One region of the Streptomyces sp. NPDC001204 genome, then DNA from elsewhere that is predicted to be linked to it. Evidence: riboswitches for the same ligand, from Rfam matches in the RefSeq annotation. Region 1 holds a riboswitch; the other holds the start of a gene.
The links. A riboswitch is a leader RNA that binds a small molecule or an ion and turns the genes downstream of it on or off. The one in region 1 is predicted to bind glycine.
Positions count from the first base shown of each region.

Region 2: linked by a shared signal. The riboswitch ahead of gcvP (aminomethyl-transferring glycine dehydrogenase) and the one ahead of gcvT (glycine cleavage system aminomethyltransferase GcvT) in region 1 are both predicted to bind glycine.

Region 1 is NZ_JBSFJL010000008.1:33,798-41,350, forward strand. It holds gene ACWC91_RS13525 (L-serine ammonia-lyase) at 1-859, opposite strand, end outside; gene glyA (serine hydroxymethyltransferase) at 961-2,223, opposite strand; gene gcvH (glycine cleavage system protein GcvH) at 2,241-2,618, opposite strand; gene gcvT (glycine cleavage system aminomethyltransferase GcvT) at 2,729-3,856, opposite strand; glycine riboswitch at 3,897-4,013, opposite strand; glycine riboswitch at 4,014-4,110, opposite strand; gene ACWC91_RS13545 (AAA family ATPase) at 4,259-4,879, shown strand; gene ACWC91_RS13550 (enhanced serine sensitivity protein SseB) at 5,162-5,953, shown strand; gene ACWC91_RS13555 (enhanced serine sensitivity protein SseB C-terminal domain-containing protein) at 6,152-6,946, shown strand; gene ACWC91_RS13560 (ABC transporter permease) at 7,266-7,553, shown strand, end outside.
Region 2 is NZ_JBSFJL010000017.1:153,033-160,585, reverse strand. It holds gene ACWC91_RS23540 (MerR family transcriptional regulator) at 1-601, shown strand, start outside; gene ACWC91_RS23535 (DNA polymerase IV) at 753-2,201, shown strand; gene ACWC91_RS23530 (PRC-barrel domain-containing protein) at 2,111-2,494, opposite strand; glycine riboswitch at 2,609-2,703, shown strand; gene gcvP (aminomethyl-transferring glycine dehydrogenase) at 2,881-5,766, shown strand; gene ACWC91_RS23520 (TOBE domain-containing protein) at 5,868-6,287, opposite strand; gene ACWC91_RS23515 (ABC transporter ATP-binding protein) at 6,348-7,439, opposite strand; gene modB (molybdate ABC transporter permease subunit) at 7,489-7,553, opposite strand, start outside.

The DNA of each region.
Region 1 (7,553 bases):
TCGGGGCGGTGACCACCCGGCCGCCGGCCGCGTTCTCCTCGTTCACCGCCATCGCGTAGAGGGTGATCCACTCCATCGCGCGGGCCGTCGCGTCGCCCTCGGCGCGCAGCTGGCGGGCGGTGACGGCCGCGCGGCGGCGCACCTTCAGACCGCCCGGCAGGATGCCCTCGCGGGACAGGCCGCGCCGCACGCACGCCTGCATCACCCGCCAGATCTCCAGCAGGCCCTCGCGGATCTCCTCCTCGGTGCGCCAGGCCCGCTCGTTCTCCAGCATCAGGGAGGAGATCGACAGGCCCGTCTCCTTCGTCAGGCGCAGCAGCTCGTCGCCCGAGCGGAAGGGGTACTTCAGCACCGTGTCGTCCAGCTTGATGCGGTCGGCCCCCACCGCCTCCTCGTCCACGACGAAGCCGCCGCCCACCGAGTAGTACGTCTTGGCCAGCAGCTCGGCGCCGGAGGCGTCGTACGCCCACAGGGTCATGCCGTTGGCGTGGTAGGGGAGCGCCTTGCGGCGGTGCAGGACCATGTCGTCGTCGTAGGAGAACGCGATCTCGTGCTCGCCGAGCAGGCTCAGCCGGCCGGAGGTCCTGATCGTCTCGACCCGGTCGTCGGCCGTCTCCACGTCCACCGTGCGCGGGGAGGCGCCCTCCAGGCCGAGCAGCACCGCCTTCGGCGTGCCGTGGCCGTGGCCCGTCGCGCCGAGGGAGCCGTACAGCTCGGCGCGGACCGAGGCGGCCCGCTCCAGCAGGTCCTCGTTGCGCAGCCGGCGGGCGAACATGCGGGCCGCCCGCATCGGGCCGACCGTGTGGGAGCTCGACGGGCCTATGCCGATCGAGAACAGGTCGAAGACCGAGATGGCCACGGTGACTCCTCAAGACGGGGTGGTGCTGGGGGTGCCAGGGGCGGGGCGCCGCGCACGGGCCGGGTTCTCCGGCCCGCACGCGGCACTCCTCGGAACGGGACTTACTTGTTCAGACCCGGGTACAGCGGGTGCTTGTCGGCCAGGGTGCGCACCCGGGCCTTGAGGGCGTCCGCGTCGTAGGACGGCTTCAGCGCCTCGGCGATCACGTCCGCGACCTCGGTGAAGTCCTCGGTCGTGAAACCGCGGGTGGCCAGGGCCGGCGTGCCGATCCTGAGGCCCGAGGTGACCATCGGCGGGCGCGGGTCGTTCGGGATCGCGTTGCGGTTGACGGTGATCCCGATCTCGTGGAGGCGGTCCTCGGCCTGCTGACCGTCCAGCTCGGAGTCACGCAGGTCGACCAGGACCAGGTGCACGTCCGTGCCGCCGGACAGCACGTCCACGCCGACCGCCCGGACGTCGTCCCGGACCAGGCGCTCGGCCAGGATGCGGGCGCCCTCCAGGGTACGGCGCTGGCGCTCCTTGAACTCCTCGCTCGCGGCGACCTTGAAGGACACCGCCTTGGCGGCGATCACGTGCTCCAGCGGACCGCCCTGCTGGCCGGGGAACACCGCGGAGTTGATCTTCTTCGCCAGCTCGGCCGTGGACAGGATCACGCCGCCGCGGGGGCCGCCCAGCGTCTTGTGGGTGGTGGTGGTGACCACGTGGGCGTGCGGCACCGGGTTCGGGTGCAGGCCCGCGGCCACCAGGCCGGCGAAGTGCGCCATGTCGACCATGAGGTACGCGCCGACCTCGTCCGCGATCCGGCGGAACGCGGCGAAGTCCAGCTGCCGCGGGTACGCGGACCAGCCGGCCACGATCAGCTTCGGCTTGGACTCCTTCGCCAGCCGCTCCACCTCGGCCATGTCGACCAGGCCGTCCTCGCCCACGTGGTAGGCGACGACGTCGTAGAGCTTGCCGGAGAAGTTGATCTTCATGCCGTGGGTCAGGTGCCCGCCGTGGGCGAGGTTCAGACCCATGATCGTGTCACCGGGCTTGAGCAGCGCGAACATCGCGGCCGCGTTCGCCTGGGCGCCGGAGTGCGGCTGCACGTTGGCGTGCTCGGCGCCGAACAGCTCCTTGATGCGGTCGATGGCGATCTGCTCGACCACGTCGACGTGCTCGCAGCCGCCGTAGTAGCGGCGGCCGGGGTAGCCCTCGGCGTACTTGTTGGTGAGGACCGAGCCCTGCGCCTCCATGACCGCCACCGGGGCGAAGTTCTCGGAGGCGATCATCTCCAGCGTGGACTGCTGGCGGTGCAGCTCGGCGTCGACCGCGGCGGCGACGTCCGGGTCGAGCTCGTGCAGGGGTGTGTTGAGAACAGTCATGTGCGTGCGTCCGATTCTCAGCCGGCCGTCTCGGCGGCGTACTCGTCGGCGGAGAGCAGGTCGGCGGGCTCCTCGGCCAGGCGCACCTTGAACAGCCAGCCGCCCTCGAAGGGCGCGGAGTTCACCAGCGACGGGTCGTTCACCACGTCCTCGTTGAACTCGGTGACCTCACCGCTGACGGGGGAGTACAGGTCGGACACCGACTTGGTCGACTCCAGCTCGCCGCAGGTCTCGCCCGCGGCCACCGTGTCGCCGACCTCCGGGAGCTGGGCGTAGACGACATCGCCGAGCGCGTTGGCCGCGAACTCCGTGATGCCGACCGTCGCCACGCCGTCCTCGACGGGCGACAGCCACTCGTGCTCCTTGCTGTAGCGCAGATGCTGAGGGTTGTTCATGGCCAGAATTCTCCTGTACGCGGGTCAATGGTGATGAATGGGGAGTGCGAAAGGCGTGCGTGACCAGGGGTGACGTGTCTCACGTCGACTCCGTGGCGACTACGACCGTGTCACTTCTGCCGCTTGTAGAAGGGCAGCGCCACGACCTCGTACGGCTCGTGGTTGCCCCGGATGTCCACACCGACACCGGCCGTGCCCGGAGCGGCGTGCGCGGCGTCGACGTACGCCATGGCGATCGGCTTGCCCAGGGTGGGGGAGGGGGCGCCGGAGGTGACCTCGCCGATCACCTCGCCGCCCGCGACGACGGCGTACCCGGCGCGCGGGACCCGGCGGCCCTCGGCGACCAGGCCGACGAGCACCCGGGGCGGCTCCGCGGCGGCGCGCTCGGCGGCGGCCAGCAGGGCCTCACGGCCCACGAAGTCGCCCTCCTTCTCGAACTTGACCACCCGGCCGAGGCCCGCGTCGAACGGGGTCAGCGAGGTCGACAGCTCGTGCCCGTACAGCGGCATGCCCGCCTCCAGGCGCAGCGTGTCCCGGCAGGACAGGCCGCACGGGACCAGCCCGGCGTCCGCGCCGGCCTCGGTCAGCGCCTGCCACAGCTTCTCCGCGTCGCCCGGGGCCACGAACAGCTCGAAGCCGTCCTCGCCGGTGTAGCCGGTACGCGCGATCAGCGCGGGGACGCCGGCGACCGTGCCGGGGAGCCCGGCGTAGTACTTCAGGCCCTCCAGGTCGGCGTCGGTGAGGGACTTCAGGATGCCGGCGGACTCGGGGCCCTGCACGGCGAGCAGCGCGTAGCTGTCCCGGTCGTCGCGCACCTCGGCGTCGAAGCCCGCCGCCCGCTCGGTCAGCGCGTCGAGCACGACCTGGGCGTTGGAGGCGTTGGCGACGACCAGGTACTCGGTCTCGCCCAGCCGGTAGACGATCAGGTCGTCCAGGATGCCGCCGTCGGCCTGGCAGATCATGGTGTAGCGGGCGCGGCCGAGGCCGACCGTGGCGATGTTGCCGACCAGGGCGTGGTTCAGCAGCGTGACGGCCTGCGGGCCGGTGACGGTGATCTCGCCCATGTGGGACAGGTCGAAGAGGCCGGCCCTGGTCCGTACGGCGATGTGCTCGTCGCGCTCGGAGCCGTAGCGCAGGGGCATGTCCCAGCCGGCGAAGTCGGTCATCGTCGCGCCGAGCGAGCGGTGCAGCGCGTCGAGCGCGGTGCGGCGGGGTCGATCGGGTTCGGTACTGCTCATCGGACGGTCTCCAAGGCATGACAGGCGAGGACGGATCATGTCCTCCCCATCTGTCATCGGAACCTGAGAGGTTCGCCATGACCGCCGTCGGACGGACGGTGCACGGCTTGCACCTTGGGTGGAGCCACTGCGCCAGCGGCCCGCTTTTCAGATGTGCCTCGCCCGCGCGGTAACGGGGCCTGAGAGATTCAAGGGAGGTACTTGCTCCTTCGGCGCCCCAGCGAGACGGCTGGGGACTCTCCCGCGCGGATTCAAGCGGCCGATATGCAGTTGCGCGCACATCATTGCACGCCCGGCCCGTTTCGCGGCAGGGCGGCATCTGTGACCGTCCTGTGGCAGGACGTGCACGGAAACGCCGGGCGCCGCACATTACCTTCTCTTTACGATCCGTGGGGAGGAATGATGACGGCGCACAGGACCCCGTTGTACGCGACGGCCCAGGCCCCCGCCCTCTTGGTACGCGACCTGCGGGACCGGTCCGGCGGCGGCCCGCGCGTGCTGCGTTTCGGCCCGCGCGACCTGGTCGTGGTGACCGGCCTGCCCGGCAGCGGCAAGTCCACGCTGATGCGGCGCGCGGTGCACGGCGTCCGCATCGACTCCCAGGACACCCGCGACCGCTGGGACGCGCGCCTGGCGGCGCACCTCCCCTACGCCCTGTACCGCCCCCTGGTCCGCCTCGCCCACTTCGCGGGGCTGCGCCGCGCGCTGCGCTCCGGAGCGGCGCTCGTGGTCCACGACTGCGGCACGCAGCCCTGGGTCCGCGCCTGGCTGGCCCGCACCGCCCGCCGCCGCGGCGGCACCCTGCACCTCGTCCTGCTGGACGTCACCCCGGGCGCCGCCCTGACCGGCCAGCGCGCACGGGGCCGCGGTGTCTCCCGCTACGCCTTCCACCGCCACCGCCGCGCCACCGCCGCCCTGCTCCGCGCGGTGGAGCGGAGCACCCTGCCCAGGGGCTGCGGCTCGGCGGTCCTCCTCGACCGCGAGGCGGCGACCCGCCTGCACCGGATCGATTTCGCCCCCTGAGAACCGCTCGCGGCCCGTCACGGCGGCTCGCACGGGGAGCCCGGGGCGGTGCTGGAGGCCGCCCACGGGGCGCGCTCCTGCCGGCCTCGCGCGAATGCCCGGCCCTCCCCAGGCCCGGCGGCCGGCGCCGGGACTCGCCGGCCCGCGAGCCGGTGACGCGGTCGGCCGCCGGGGGTGCTCGCGTGGGGCGCCGTGGGGTCTGGTCATGGGATTTTCCGTGAGGTTCGGGCGTGCACCCGATAGCCTTTCGGCCACAGCAGTGTTCACAGCAGGCGGTAGCAGATGGACTTCCCGGCGGACTTCTCCGCGGACCTTCCGGCACAGGCGCAATCCCATCCGCACGGCGGATGGCCCGGCAACGAGCTGGAGGAGGTGCTGTCCGCCTCCCTCGGCGTCCCGACCGCCGGCGGCCGGATCGTCGAGGTCCTCGGCCGCAGCCTCGTCTGGGTGCCCCTCCCCAGCGGCGGCGGTCCGCGCAGCGGCCCGCTCGACCTGCCCACGCTGGAGATCGACGGCCAGGCGTACGTGCCGGTCTTCAGCTCCGAGGAGCAGTTCCGCCAGGTCGTGGGCTCGCACATGGCGTACACCGTCGCGCCCGCCGTCGAGTTCGCGCGCGGACTGCCCCCGCAGGCCGGCATCGCGCTCAACCCGGACGGCGTGGTCGGCGTCCCGCTGCCGCCGGCCGCCGTGGCCGAATTGTGCCGGGTGGGGCGCACCCACCTGGACGGCCCGTCGAGCGGCGGCCGCGTCCGCCTCTTCGAACCGGACTGGCAGGACGACCCGGTGGACTTCCTCGCCGCCGCCAGTGCCGAGTTCGCCGAGACCGGCGTGGTCGGCACCGCCCGCCGCTGCCTGGCCGCCGTCGAGACGGACGAACCGGTCATGTTCATAGGCGTCGAACTGTCCCAGTGGGAGGGCGACCCGCAGGCCGGCCCCCTGGAAGCCCTGGGCCGCGCCCTGACCAGGACCCCGGCCAGGTGGCCGGTCAACCTGGTCCTCCTGGACGTGGCCCAGGATCCCGTGGCGGACTGGATGAGGGAGAACGTCCGCCCGTTCTACCAGCACGCCCACTGAGCCCGACCTGGGACGCCGGAGAAGCGCACACGATCCGCAGTCGGCGGCGCACGGCGAGTCCCCGGCCGCCGGACGGCGGCTTAAGCTAGGCCTGCCGTCACCTTCCCGCCTGCCCGCCGGGCGGACGACGGGAAGGTGACGACAGGACCCGGACCCACGGCTCGGTCGAAACGTCGGTTGTATGGAGGGGCGGTACAAGTGAGCGCCAGCGGCACCACGGCCGGACAGGTCGAGCAGACGCTGCGCCAGGTGACGCCCGGGCGTTACGACGCCTACGAGGCGCTGCTGCGCGCGCTGGCGACCCCCTCCTCCGGCCAGGTCTGGATGCTGCTCTGGCACGGCCAGGCGGGTTCCCCCGACGCCCAGTACGGCCACATGGAGGTCGACGGCCACGGCTACGCGCCCTGCGTGACCTCCGCCCAGGAGCTGTCGGCGAGCGGCTGGAACCGTTCGTACGAGGTCGTGGACGGCCTCGACGTGGCCCGCACCCTCTACCCCGACCATTACGGCCTCTGGCTGAACCCGCACGCCCCGGGCGGCGGCGTCGGCATCCCGTGGCTGGACCTGCGCCGTATCGCCACCGGACTGGACCGGCAGCCCGCGGGACCGCTCCGGCTGTCCGAACCCGCCGTAGAAGCTTCGCAGTTCTACGCCCTGCTCACCCAGAACGCACACCGTACCCCGGCCCTGCGCTCGCTGCGCCGCACCTGGGTGCAGCCCGCGCTCGGAGCGCCGTATCTCGCCATCGGCCTCGACGTGTACGACACCTCGCCGCCGGCCGTCGACTCGGTGCGCGTGATGATGCAGCAGTCCATCGGCGCCGTCCCCGACGGGCTGCCGGTGTCGACGGTCGCGATGTCCGACGAGTACGACCCGGTCGCGATGTGGCTGCGCGCCAACTCCCGCCCGTTCTACGACCGGGAGACCCACGCGGCCCCCGCCCAGGCCCCGGCGGCCGGCTACGGCTATCCGCCGGTGCGCGGCGGCTACTGATCCGTCCGGTCCGTCCGCCCGCAGGGCTCTCGCACCGGCGACCCTCTGCGCGCGTAGATGGATGCGGATGGTCCGTTTTTGCTGTGGGAAGCCCCAACTGGTCCATGTCCGACCCCCGTTACCCACTGTCCGGATAACGGAACCCCTTAACCCGCATCACGTTTGCGCATCCATTCACCGCCAAGACTGGCAACAGATCACCATGGCGTTGAAGACTCCCGCTCCAAGGGGGCGTTCGCCCCTGTGTACGACGGACTGAACAGCCGCCACAGCGGCAAGCGCGGGCCGGCCACCGCCGGTTGAGAGGGGTCCCTGCCAGATGACGGCACCATTGCACGAGCCGACCGCGGAAGCGGCCCCGAGCGCTGCCGACGAGGCGACGGCCGCCAACGTCGCTGCCAAGGCCGTACAGGGGCGTTCCCTGGGCCGGATCGCCTGGGAGCGCCTCAAGCGGGACAAGCTCGCCCTGACGGGCGGCATCGTCGTGCTCCTCCTCATCCTGGTCGCTCTGCTCGCGCCCCTGATCGCGCACCTGGTCGGTCAGGACCCCGAGCTGCACCACGAGGACCTGATCGACCCGCTCTTCGGCACCCCCAAGGGTTCCCTC
Region 2 (7,553 bases), on a different contig from region 1:
TCGGCTCCGACCGAGCGGGGGGTATCCCCCTGGAGGGGGCGTGGCCGGTCGTGCTCCGCAGCGACCGACGGCGGTGCCGAGCAGCGGAGGGGCGGCGGCCATGGCTACCGAGCAGATCGGCTACCGCGGTCCGACGGCCTGCGCGGCCGCCGGCATCACCTACCGGCAACTGGACTACTGGGCGCGCACCGGGCTGGTCGAGCCGAGCGTGCGTCCCGCCCACGGGTCCGGCACTCAACGTCTCTACAGCTTCCGGGACGTCGTCGTCCTGAAGATCGTCAAGAGGTTCCTCGACACCGGCGTGTCGCTGCAGAACATCCGTAGCGCCGTCCAGCACCTGCGCGAGTGCGGTCTGCGTGACCTGGAGCGGATGACGCTGATGAGCGACGGTGCCACGGTGTACGAGTGCACGTCGCCCGACGAGGTGCACGCACTGCTCCAGGGGGGCCAGGGAATCTTCGGCATCGCCGTCGGCGTGGTGTGGCGCGATGTGGAGAGCGCGCTGTCGCAGCTGCACGGTGAGCGCATCGACACCGGGGAGACGCTCGTGGGGCACAATCCGGGCGACGAACTCGCCCGGCGGCGCAACCGGGCCGTCTGAGCGCCCCCTCGGCCGGCTCCGGTCGTTGCGGCCACTGACCTGGCCCCCATGGGCCCGATCAGCCCGCTCGGCCCCCGGACCGGCTTCGAGAGGCCGTACGGGTGCCGCCGGAACCGGTGCGTTGTCAGTGGCGTGGTGCAGCATCGTAGATGTGAGAACCGCACCCACGATCCTCCATCTCGACATGGATGCCTTCTTCGCCTCCGCGGAGCAGGCGTCCAAGCCGAGCCTGCGCGGGAAGGCCGTGGTCGTGGGCGGGCTGGGACCGCGCGGCGTGGTGGCCACGGCGTCGTACGAGGCGCGCGTCTTCGGCGTCCACTCCGCGATGCCGATGGCCCAGGCGCGGCGGCTGGCGCCGAACGCCGCGTACCTCGTGCCGCGCTTCTCCTTCTACCGCTCCATCAGCGAGCGGGTGATGGGCCTGCTGCGGGCGCTGTCGCCGCTGGTGGAGCCGCTGAGCCTGGACGAGGCGTTCGTGGACCTGGAGGCCGGGGGAGCCGCCAGGGACGCGGAATCAGCCCGGCTGGCGGGGGCGAGGCTGCGTGCCGATATCCGGGCCGTCACGGGGCTCACGGGGTCCGTGGGGCTCGCCGCCTCCAAGATGCTCGCCAAGATCGGCTCCGAGCAGGCCAAGCCCGACGGCCTGGTGCTCATCGAGCCCGGCACCGAGCGGGCCCTGCTCGGTCCGCTGTCCGTGCGGACCCTGCCGGGCGTGGGCCCGGCCACGGGCGACCATCTGCGGCGGGCCGGGATCCACACCGTCGAGGAGATCGCCGAGGCCGGCGAGGACGAGCTCGTACGGCTGCTCGGCAAGGCGCACGGGCACGCGCTGTACGCGATGGCGCTGGCCCAGGACGACCGTCCCGTCGTCGCCGAGCGCGAGACGAAGTCGGTGTCCGTCGAGGACACCTACGACGTGGACATCCACGACCGCCTCCGGGTGGCTCTGGAGGTGCAGCGGCTCGCCGACCGGTGCGTGGGGAGGCTGCGCGGGGCCGGTCTTTCGGGGCGCACCATCGTGCTGAAGGTGCGCCGCTACGACTTCTCCACCCTGACCCGCTCCGAGACCCTGCGCGGGCCCACCGACGACTCCGCGGTGATACGGGAGGCGGCCGCCCGGCTGCTGGACTCCGTGGACACCACGGGCGGCGTACGGCTGCTCGGCGTGGGCGTGTCCGGGCTCGCCGACTACACCCAGGAGGACCTGTTCGCGCAGGCCGCGGGCGCGCAGGCGCAGAGCCCGGCCGAGGAGCGGCCGGAGGAACCCGCCGAGCGGCAGCCGGCACCCACCGAGCGGCGGTGGCCGGCGGGCCACGACGTACGGCACGCCGAGTACGGCCACGGATGGGTACAGGGCAGCGGCCTCGGCCGCGTCACCGTGCGCTTCGAGACTCCTGACTCCGCGCCGGGCCGGGTTCGCACCCTCCTCATGGACGACCCGGACCTGGAACCGGCCGAACCCCTCCCTCTGGTTCCTCTGGTTCCTCCCGTCCCGCCGGTTCCTCAGGCTCAGCCTTCGTCCGGACCCGAGCCGGAGCCTGCCAGCTTGCCGAAGTGGTGGTCCGGAACGGTCGGTGGAGGGGCCACGTCGAGGCCGTAGTGGTGGTAGAGCTGCAGTTCCTGCTCGGGGGACAGATGGCGGCCCACGCCGAAGTCGGGGGCCTCCTTGATCAGTGCGCGGTCGAAGGGGACGTGCAGGGCGCCTTCGACCAGTTCGCTGGGTTCCAGGGGGACGAAGGCGTCCCGGGAGAACAAGCCGGTGCGTATGGCCGCCCACTCCGGCACACCGGTCGCGTCGTCGAGGTAGACCTCGTCCACCGTGCCGATCTTGTGGCCGCTGCGGTCGAACGCCTTGCGGCCGATCAGGTTGCGCGGATCGATCTCCGTCTGCACTGGTCCCTCCACGTGGTCGCAACTCATCCGTAACCACTACAAAAGAGCACATTCAGCAAGGCGGCCACTCGAAGACCCGTGCGGCTGCCCCGCTGGTAGGCTGGCACCGGCTGCTGACCCCGTGCGGGAGAGCCCTCCGGTACCACCGGGGGCGCCGAAGGAGCAAATCCTCCCCGGAATCTCTCAGGCCCACGTACCGCACGGACGAGGTCACTCTGGAAAGCAGAGCGGGTGTCGACGGCTTCCGCTCTCACCGACGGTGAAAACCGGGAGCCCCTCGGGCGGCCCGGTGAAACTCTCAGGTTGAGATGACAGAGGGGGAGGCCGTCGGGGCACCTGTGCCGTGGTGTCCCTCGAAGGTCGTGTCAGACCAGGAGGCCTCCGCAATGACCGCCCAGCGCATTCCGCTCTCCGAGCTCGAACAGGGCATCCCCTTCGAACAGCGCCACATCGGGCCCGACCAGGAGGCGCGGGCCAAGATGCTCGCGCAGGTCGGCTACGGCTCGCTCGACGAGCTCACCGCCGCCGCGGTGCCCGATGTGATCAAGAACGCCGACGCGCTCGACCTGCCCGGCGCCCGCACCGAGGCCGAGGTGCTGGCCGAGCTGCGCTCCCTGGCCGACCGCAACCAGGTCCTCGGCTCGATGATCGGACTCGGCTACTACGGGACCTTCACCCCGCCGGTCATCCTGCGCAACGTCATGGAGAACCCGGCCTGGTACACCGCCTACACCCCCTACCAGCCGGAGATCTCCCAGGGCCGGCTGGAGGCGCTGCTGAACTTCCAGACCGTGGTCGCCGAACTGACCGGTCTGCCGACCTCCGGCGCGTCGCTGCTCGACGAGGGCACCGCCGCCGCCGAGGCCATGGCGCTGTCCCGGCGCATGGGCAAGAACAAGAAGGGCCTGTTCCTGGTCGACGCGGACGCGCTGCCGCAGACCATCGCCGTCATCGAGACCCGCGCCGAGCCGACCGGCGTCGAGGTCGTCGTCGCCGACCTCGGCGCGGGCATCCCCGCCGAGATCGCCGAGCGCGAGATCAACGGTGTGCTCCTCCAGTACCCGGGCACCTCCGGCGCCGTGCGCGACCTCAAGCCCGTCATCGACCAGGCGCACGAGCTGGGCGCCCTGGTCACCGTCGCCGCCGACCTGCTCGCGCTCACCCTGCTGAAGTCGCCCGGCGAGCTGGGCGCGGACATCGCCGTCGGCACCACCCAGCGCTTCGGCGTGCCGATGGGCTTCGGCGGCCCGCACGCCGGCTACATGGCGGTGCACGAGAAGTTCGCGCGCAGCCTGCCCGGCCGCCTGGTCGGTGTCTCCGTCGACGCCGACGGCAACAAGGCCTACCGCCTCGCCCTGCAGACCCGTGAGCAGCACATCCGCCGCGAGAAGGCCACCAGCAACATCTGCACCGCCCAGGTGCTGCTCGCCGTCATGGCCGGCATGTACGCGGTCTACCACGGCCCCGAGGGCCTGCGGGACATCGCTCTGCGCACCCACCGCTATGCCACGGTCCTCGCCGAGGGCCTCGAGGCCGGCGGCTTCGAGATCGTGCACGGCGCGTACTTCGACACGCTGACCGTCAAGGCGGAGGGGCGTGCCGCCGAGGTCGTCGCCGCGGCCCGCGAGGGCGGCGTGAACCTGCGCCTGGTCGACGCCGACCACGTCTCGCTCGCCTGCGACGAGACCACCACCCGGGACCGGCTGCGCGCCGTGTGGGCCGCCTTCGGCGTCGGGGGCGACATCGAGGCGCTGGACGCGGCCGCCGAGGACGCGCTGCCCGGGGCGCTGCTGCGCGACGACGCCTACCTCACCCACCCCGTCTTCCACCAGTACCGGTCCGAGACCGCGATGCTGCGTTACCTGCGCCGGCTGGCCGACCGCGACTACGCCCTCGACCGCGGCATGATCCCGCTGGGCTCGTGCACCATGAAGCTCAACGCGACGACCGAGATGGAGCCGGTCACCTGGCCGGAGTTCGGGCAGCTGCACCCCTTCGTTCCCGCCGAGCAGGCGCAGGGCTACCTCACCCTCATCCGCGAGCTGGAGGAACGTCTCGCCGAGGTCACCGGCTACGACAAGGTCTCCCTTCAGCCGAACGCCGGTTCCCAGGGCGAGCTGGCCGGTCTGCTCGCCGTGCGCGGCTACCACCGTGCCAACGGCGACGAGCAGCGCACCATCTGCCTCATCCCGTCCTCCGCGCACGGCACCAACGCCGCCAGCGCCGTGATGGCCGGAATGAAGGTCGTCGTCGTCAAGACCGCCGAGGACGGCGAGGTCGACGTCGAGGACCTGCGGGCGAAGATCGAGCAGTACCGCGAGCAGCTGGCCGTGCTGATGATCACCTACCCGTCCACGCACGGCGTGTTCGAGGAGCACGTCGCCGACATCTGCGCGCAGGTCCACGAGGCCGGCGGCCAGGTGTACGTCGACGGCGCCAACCTCAACGCCCTGGTGGGCCTCGCCAAGCCGGGTCACTTCGGCGGCGACGTCTCCCACCTGAACCTGCACAAGACGTTCTGCATCCCGCACGGCGGCGGCGGTCCCGGCGTCGGCCCGGTCGGCGTGCGCGCCCACCTGGCGCCGTACCTGCCCAACCACCCGCTCCAGCCCGACGCCGGCCCGGAGACCGGAGTCGGTCCGATCTCGGCCGCGCCGTGGGGCTCGGCCGGCATCCTGCCGATCTCCTGGGCCTACGTCCGCCTGATGGGCGGCGAGGGCCTCAAGCGGGCCACGCAGGTCGCCGTGCTCAGCGCCAACTACGTCGCCAAGCGCCTCGAGCCGCACTACCCGGTGCTCTACACCGGTCCCGGCGGCCTGGTCGCCCACGAGTGCATCATCGACCTGCGCCCGCTGACCAAGGCGACCGGGGTGACCGTGGACGACGTGGCCAAGCGGCTGATCGACTACGGCTTCCACGCGCCGACGATGTCGTTCCCGGTGGCCGGCACGCTGATGATCGAGCCGACCGAGTCCGAGGACCTGGCCGAGCTGGACCGGTTCTGCGATGCGATGATCGCGATCCGCGCCGAGATCGAGAAGGTCGGTTCCGGCCAGTGGCCCGCGGACGACAACCCGCTGCACGGCGCCCCGCACACCGCCGCCGCGCTCGGCGGGGAGTGGCAGCACGGCTACACCCGTGAGGAGGCCGTCTTCCCGGCCGGGGTCTCGGTGGCCGACAAGTACTGGCCGCCGGTGCGCCGCATCGACCAGGCCTTCGGCGACCGCAACCTCGTCTGCTCCTGCCCGCCGCTGGACGCGTACGAGGACTGATCGAGCGGCTCACGGGCTCCCGTCCGACCCGGGCGGGAGCCCTGGGTTTTCTTGCGTTCGGATCATGCCCGGGTGATCCGAACGAAAGACCCCCAGCCGTGTCACACGGTGGCCAGGGCGACCTCGGTCGACTTGATCAGGGCGGTGACGTGTGTGCCCGCCGCCAGGCCGAGTTCCGTGGCGGCGTCCCTGGTGATCGCGGCGGTCAGCTCGCCGCCCTCCACCTCGACCCGGACGGACGCCATGGCCGCGCCGAGGGCGATCCCGGTGACGGTGCCCGGCAGCCGGTTGCGGATCGACAGGCCCTCGACCGGCCCGGTGGCCAGGGACACCTCCGTCGACTTCACCAGGGCGCGTACGGCGCTGCCCTCGGTCAGGCGCAGGTCCTCGACGGCGTCCCTGGTGATCGCGGACGTGAGCTGTCCGCCTCCGTCCAGTCGCACGTGAACGAGGGCCATGGCCTCGCCGGGGGTGACGGTGGTGACCGTGCCGGGCAACTGGTTGCGCATGCTCAGGCTCATGGGCGTGCCTCGCGGTGGGTGGCGGATGTGGTGATCACCCACCGTAGGGCGGCCGGTGCCTCAGGCCGGGTAGGCGTGGGTCTGCGTCGCCTTGACGCTCGCCCAGACCGCCGCGCCCGGGTGCAGGTCCAGCTCGGCGGCCGCGACCGTGGTCAGGTCCGCGGTGAGGGCGAGTTCGCCGGTCAGGTCGGCGCGGATCTGGTCGCCGTGGGTCTCCAGGCCGGCGACCTCGCAGCGCCACAGGTTGCGCGCGCTGGAGCTCGAGGGGCGGTCCCGGTGGAGGGTGACCGCACTCGGCGGGAAGGCCACGAAGACCGCTCCCGTCAGGTCCTCGGTGGTGGTGACGGCGGGACCGGTCGCGAGGCGGACGGTGTGGCCCTCGGCCTCCCCGCGGTAGAGGTTCAGGCCCACGAGCTGTGCGACGTAGTCGGTGCGCGGACGGCGGGCGATCTCCGACGGGGTGCCCTCCTGGACGACACGGCCGTGCTCGACGACGACGAGCCGGTCGGCCAGCACCATCGCGTCCAGCGGGTCGTGGGTGACCAGGACGGCGACGGCCTCGAACTCGGCGAGGTGCCGGCGCAGCTGGGCGCGGACCTCCAACCGGGTACGGGCGTCGAGCGCGGCGAGCGGTTCGTCGAGCAGCAGCAGCCGGGGCCCGGTGGCCAGGGCGCGGGCCAGCGCCACGCGCTGCGCCTGGCCGCCGGAGAGACGGCGGGGCTTGGCCCCCGTGTGGTCGGCCAGCCCCATCCGGTCCAGCCACCGCGCTGCCTGCGCCCGGGCCTCGGCCTTCGACGCGCCCCGGCAGCGCGGCCCGAACGCCACGTTGTCCAGGGCCGACAGGTGCGGGAACAGCAGGTAGTCCTGGAAGACCACGCCGACCGGGCGTGCCTCGGGCGGTGTGCGGTCCAGCGCGGCGCCGTCCAGGCGCAGATGGCCGCCGGCGAGCGGGACCAGGCCCGCCAGCGCGCGCAGAGCCGTCGTCTTCCCGGCGCCGTTCGGGCCGAGCAGCGCCACCACGTCGCCGGGGGCGGCGGTGAGCGGGACGTCGAGGCGGAAGCCGTCGCGGTCGACGACGAGGCGGGCGTCCAGGCCCTCCCCGGGCGCGCCCTCGGCACGCACGCCGGCGGTGGTCCGTTCGATGTCGGTCATGAGATGAACGTCCTGGATACGGGGCGGGTCGGGATCGGCGGCGGATTCATCAGGAGGCCGTCATCCAACGGTCCCGCAGACCCGCCAGTACGGCGATCGACACCGCGAGCAGCA